Regions from separate parts of the Chryseobacterium sp. CS3K3.1 genome, predicted to be linked through region 1. Evidence: riboswitches for the same ligand, from Rfam matches in the RefSeq annotation. Region 1 holds a riboswitch; the other holds the start of a gene.
The links. A riboswitch is a leader RNA that binds a small molecule or an ion and turns the genes downstream of it on or off. The one in region 1 is predicted to bind S-adenosylmethionine.
Positions count from the first base shown of each region.

Region 2: it holds a riboswitch for S-adenosylmethionine, as region 1 does, so the genes downstream of both, AC5YGI_RS16755 (alpha/beta fold hydrolase) here and AC5YGI_RS09580 (TonB-dependent receptor plug domain-containing protein) in region 1, are expected to answer to the same signal.

Region 1 is NZ_JCAKRV010000008.1:91,344-94,531, reverse strand. Features, by position in the region: gene AC5YGI_RS09580 (TonB-dependent receptor plug domain-containing protein) at 1-1,500, opposite strand, end outside; SAM-I-IV-variant riboswitch at 1,798-1,895, opposite strand; gene AC5YGI_RS09575 (outer membrane beta-barrel protein) at 2,014-3,188, shown strand, end outside.
Region 2 is NZ_JCAKRV010000018.1:93,611-96,798, forward strand. Features, by position in the region: gene AC5YGI_RS16750 (MGH1-like glycoside hydrolase domain-containing protein) at 1-1,187, opposite strand, end outside; SAM riboswitch class I at 1,376-1,482, shown strand; gene AC5YGI_RS16755 (alpha/beta fold hydrolase) at 1,544-2,482, shown strand; gene AC5YGI_RS16760 (ACT domain-containing protein) at 2,488-3,188, shown strand, end outside.

The sequences.
Region 1 (3,188 bases):
ATAAGAGTTTTCCTTTCCTGCATTTACTTTATAATTTTCATGCCGGTATTCACCACCAAACGCAATGTTCAATCCTTTCAGGACATCATATTTTTTGGAGAAATCCAGGTTGACAGTATTTTGTGAGAATTCAGATCCTCCCGCATCAAAAGTTCTTGGAGAACCATCTGTAAGTGATGCATTAAAAGTATTGACAACACCAAAACCGAACACATTTTTCCCGAGTGTATTACTGAAATCCACATTCCAGCCCTCCCATTTTCCTTTAATCCCGGCAGCAAGGGAATAATCATTTACAGTGGCTTCAATCTGAGGCAGATATCCGTTGGGAGTAACTGCATTAATATTCCTTTCATTGTTCGGAAGCCTGTAAAATCCTCCTGCATTTCCAAGGCGGTAACTGTAGCCACCAAATGAATAAACCTTCCATTCATCATTCACAGGAATTTCAGAGTTGAAGAAGAGCTGTCCGGACTGTAGCTTAGACTGTCCGGCTCTCAAACTGAAGTCTTTTCTCTCCAATCCTCTGTAATTAAGCTCCTCAGAGGTAAAATCTCTGCCCAATATTTTTTGAAGCTCAGAAATGCTGTTTGCCCCGGAAATCTGAGATTGGAAATCAGGCGCAAAATATCCAACCTTAGTCGCATACTGCTTAATGGTATTGATGATTTGCTGAGTATTGGAAGTATTGGTAATATTTTTATAGAGCCCGTCAATATTCACTCCATCCTGTAATGCCCGGTAATTAATCGCATTATAGGCGTTGAAAATATCTCCTTCCCTCACTCCGGCTCTGGAATAAGGATCACGGTATTGCGCAGAACCTGTAATGTTAAAAAATCCTGATTTTCCTATTTTAGCTCCATAATTAAGGTCTACAGAAACAGTCTGTCCGTCTACCCCTCCGGAGAAATTGTTGGCAACTGGTGAGGCATATCCACCTAAAAATACCTGTCCGGAAAGTCCCAGCCTTTTTTTCAGTCCGAGGTTTATCACTCCCGCAATCGCATCAGAGCCATACTGGGCAGCAGCTCCATCCCTTAAAACCTCTATTTTTTCCAATGCAAAAGCTGGAATTGCATTAAGATCGGTTCCCACAGAACCTCTTCCCGGTGTAAGGGTAACATTAATCAGTGAAGACTGATATCTTCTTTTTCCGTTGAGTAATACCAAAACCTGATCCGGTCCTAACCCTCTCAACAGTGCCGGATCCACAAAATCAGTTCCGTCATTTACAGTATGTGATGTGGATGAAAATGAGGGTACGATATAGTTTAAAGCCTGGCTGATATTATTCGTCGGGCTCTGTTTTAAAATTTTAGATATATTAATGATATCCACCGGAACAGGAGTATCCGTCAAAGATCTTCCGGAACCCCTTGATCCAAGGATAACCACATCATCTATTTTCTTTGATTGTAAAGTGTCCGTCTGTGCGTAATAAAATGAAGAAATAAGCACGATAGAAGGAATAAAAATTCTTTTTTTGAAATTATGCATGTTTGTTGTGTACTTTTTTGTTGATGAAATTTGTTTTTTAAGCAATACAGATCCTGTAGCCCTAAATTGTAAGGTTACCATAGAATTCGAAATGTTTGTATTATTTTTTAGAAATAGAAAAGGCTAGAAACAACAACACATGCGCATGTAGAAATGGCATGAGAACATATCAGAGTAATGAAGGCTCACTTCATGATCTGAAGAATAAAAAATTACTGATGGAATGTGATTTCCCTTGTCTTTAAACATTTGATTTTAACTTTTAAAACAAAAATTCAAGATGGGAGTAATGACAGAATGATAAACATTTTTTCCGGAAGATCCGGCTTATCGATTGCAGCACCTTGCTTGTTTTTGCAGGTTGCTATCCCATCTAGAGATTCTTGATAATTACCCGGCAAAGATATAATTATTTCCGAAATAAAAAAAATTTAGCCTAAATTTTCGATTTTCAACATTTTAGCGTAACAAATTATCTTTTTCAGCGTCTAACCGGATAACAGTAAAAACATTATGAAAAAAACAATTTTCGCTTTATCCTTATTAAGCTCCGTTCTTATTTTTTCTCAGGAAAAAAGTAATAAACCTCAGGAAAAGCAAATTGAAGGCGTAGTCATTACCAAAACTAAAAAAGCCGTTGAACAAAAAGCAGACCGTACTATTTTTGACTTTTCTGAGCAGCCTCAGCTGAATAACGGAAACGTCCTGGAAGGAATTAAAAAACTTCCGGGACTTGTATCTACCGATATTGCCGGGATGATGTATCAGGGAAAAATGCTGGAAGTATATCTTAACGGAAGACCTCTGAACATCACTTCCAATGAATTAAACTCCTTCCTGGAAGGGATGCCCGCCAATTCCGTAGAGAGAATTGAAGTGATCACCCAGCCAGGTGCTGAGTTTCCGGCAACTTCCGGAGGTGCGATTATGAATATTATCACCAACAAAAACGCTAATAAATATTTAACCGCTACCTATTCTGGAAATTATTCTTTCACAAATTATGACAAATACAGAAGCAGAACGACTAACTCTGTTAACTTAAATGCCAGAAATAAATACTTCGGGTGGCAGCTGAATGTTGGGCAGAATTACCGTGAAAGTATGCTGAATGGCCAGCAGGATGAGCTTTTGAGCAGTCATACCGATAGATATGCACGTGGATATTTTGCAAAATCCGGATTGACTTTTGATTTAGGGCAGGACAGGTTATTATTGAACTATGATATTTATCACAATAATAATGACAACTATACTTTAAGTGACGGGCATGGAGATTTACCGTTCAAGAGAAATCCGAAGGATTTAAAAGAAGCTTTTTATACTTCTTCTGACGTTGCCCATACCAATAATTTGAGACAGGAAGCGGTTGTAACCTATCAGAAACGTTTTGCTGACAAATCTCAAAAACTGGATTTCCAGTTTGGGTATACAAGATCAGACAGCAAATTTTCTCAGGATAATTACTTTCAGGATGGGACGTTTGTAGCTTATCCCAATGAGCCTCTTGATAGCCCTACCAATGGATTAAAAGATATTCTGAATAATAAATCTGTGATGAATATTGCCAACTTCAAAGTAGATTACGCACAGCCGATCAAGCTTCTTGATGGTGGGAAAGTAAGTTTTGGAGGATTATATGAAAGACAGGATTATGATACAGAAAGTTTTAGACTGACCAATCTTGA
Region 2 (3,188 bases), on a different contig from region 1:
CACTCCGTATTTCTTACATATTCATTGAAATTTCTTGGCGCTTCAAAATTGGGATCACCTTTCAGCCATTTTCCGATATTATAATGATAAAACTGTTTGTTCCAGAGAAGCCCGGCAAAAGCCTGTCTCTGTACATTTCTCTCATCTTCGTTAACGGTATCACTCTGAATCTCCTGATAAAATTCTTCAGCTTCAGCCTGCCGGGTATTGAAAATTTCATCAAAGTTTTCAAAAGGCTCATCGGCTTCATCCGGGCACAATCTGAATTCAAAAACCTTTGATTCTCCGGCTCCGATAAGCTCATCAATCAGAAAAGAAGCCTTTGTTCCTCTTTTTTCGGGATTTACCGTATCCGTTTGATGGATAATATAATTATTAATTCCGTCTTTGAAATAAGTGTTTTCAACTGCAGGAGCTCCGTAAAGCTTAGAAGTATTGGTTTCATTATCACAAAATACACTTTGTGCATTTGAATTTCTGGAATACAGCTTCTTTATCGAAATACTGTCGTGGGCAATATTGATACTTCCGTCATGAGAAACATTAAGTTCTGCCTTATAGGTGTTGTATCCCCATTTCCAGTTATTTCTGAACCATGCTGTAGGTGCCACCACGATAGGTGCCTCATGCTGGCTTCGGTTACAGACTGTCACCCTGGCCAGAATATCATTGTGATCGGCTTTACAATATTCTATGAAAATATCAAAATATTCATCATTATCAAAAATCCCGGTGTCGAAAAGCTCATACTCAGGTTCCTTTTTGCTGCGTTTTCCATTTTCAGCAAGAATGTCATCATAAGGAAACTCATTGATCGGGTATTTATACACCATTTTCATATAGCTATGGGTAGGCGTATTATCCAGGTAATAAAAGATTTCTTTGATGTCTTCCCCATGGTTTCCCTGAGGATTGCTCAGGCCAAAGAACCGTTCTTTTACCATTTTATCTTTCTTGTTCCAGAATGAAAAAGCAAAACATAAAAGTTGCTTTACATCGGAAATTCCGGCAATGCCTTCTTCACCCCAGCGGTAGGCATAGCTTTCGGCATTATTATGATTGGTGAAATTCCAGGCATTCCCGTTCGGGCTATAATCTTCACGTACATTTCCCCACTGCCGGTTGCTTACATAAGGTCCCCAGTTTTTCCATTTGGTATCTTGTAATCTATCTTTTTCGGCGGTCATATGGCATCATTTTTCAATACGAAGTTAGTTTTTTTGAGAAGTAATTCCAATTTTTTTCATCTGAACAATTATTAATATGGTCTTGGAATACTTGTATTTAAGGGCTTTTTTAAATATTAAAATAATTTTTTTTTGAAATTAAAAGAAAAGAACTACCTTTGCACCATTCGTTCATTCAAATATTGAAAATGTTATCAAGAAAGGTTGAGGGATTAGACCCTATGAAACCTTAGCAACCCTTTGCGCAAGCAAAGAAGGTGCTACGTTCTACCAAATAATTTTGGACAGATAACTCACTGAAGTTCTTTTTCAGCCATTTCCTGTGGCATTTTCAATTGTATTAAAATTTAATAGAATTGAAAACAGAACTAAACTATATTAATCTTTCTTATCAAACTCATTCCCAAAAGGAATACCATATCCCGTTGAGCTATCAGCTCTTTGGGAAAGATCTGTTTACAGCCCCTGTTATCTTAATCAACCATGCTCTCACCGGAAACTCAAATGTATCCGGAGAAAAAGGCTGGTGGAAACAGCTGGTAGGGAAAAATCAGATTGTTGATACTGATCGATATACTGTTCTATGTTTTAATATACCCGGAAACGGATACGACGATTTTTTAATTGAAGATTATGAAGACTTTACTCCTTCAGATATCGCTGCGATATTTCTGAAAGGGCTTGAAGTTTTACAGATCAAAAATTTATATGCCATTATAGGAGGCTCTCTGGGAGGAGGGATTGCCTGGGAAATGCTTGCCCAGCAGCCTGATCTTGCTGAGATTTTTATTCCTATTGCCTGCGATTACAGAACGCACGACTGGCTTCATGCACAGTGTCTGGTTCAGAAATTTTTATTAAATGATAAGGAAGAACCATTACAGAAAGCAAGAATTCATGCCATGTTGTGCTACAGAACACCGCAGTCGCTCAATGACAGATTTCAAAACCAATATAACCAGGACAAACAACGCCTGGAATCAGAAGACTGGCTGGTTTATCATGGTAATGCACTAAACGAAAGATTTAGTTTGAAAGCGTACAAATTGATGAATCATCTCTTAATGAATATAAATGCTGCTGATACAGCACTGGAGAACATTCAGGCACGAATGCACATGATCTCCGTAGATACAGATTTATTTTTCCCGGCTTCTGAAATCCGAATGTGTTTTGAAAACTTAAAAGAGAAAAATAAAGATGTTTCTTATCACGAGATCCAATCTATACACGGGCATGATGCCTTCCTAATGGAATATCAACAATTAAATAATATCATTAAAAACATTTTATAGAAGTAATGAAAAATGCTAACGAAATAAAATTTTTGAAGAACAGATCAATCGTCAAATTTGAAGGAGAAGATTTCCTGGGAGAAATCGGGATTGACGGACGAATTTTTAAAGCGCTTACTTTGGCGCGTATCAGTGTAGGAGTAATCTCTCAGCAGGCCATAGAAAACGGAATTTCTATTCTGGTTCATGAAAATGATGCAGAAAAAGCAGTTGCCTGTCTTATTGATGAATTTGAGGCAGAAAGAAAATCAGGAAAAGTTTCTCAGATTTATAGTATCAATAATGTTTCTGTGATTGGTTTTGTAGCAGAAGATTTCAATAAAGTTTTTGCTGAGCTGGCAAGAAATAATGTTTTCCCGTTACTTTTAAATCAGGTGGCAGGAGAAAACAGAGTCAATATCGTAGTGACCTCTTCGCAGGATGAAAAAACAAGAAATATCATAGAATCTGAAATTTTCAAAAAGCCGAAGACCGTTCATCTGGCCATTATTGGTCACGGAAACGTAGGGAAAACCTTGATAGAACAGGTACTTGAATCTGCAGAAGAAATTAAAAAACGTAAAAAAATAGACCTTAAAGTAGTTGCAGTAGCCAACTCAAAGAAAATTGCCTTCAACAAAAAAGGGTTTGATGCCAATTGGGGAGATGAGGTTTTAACAGCAGAAAGACCGTCAAATGTTGAAGAACTGATTAATTTCTCCAACGA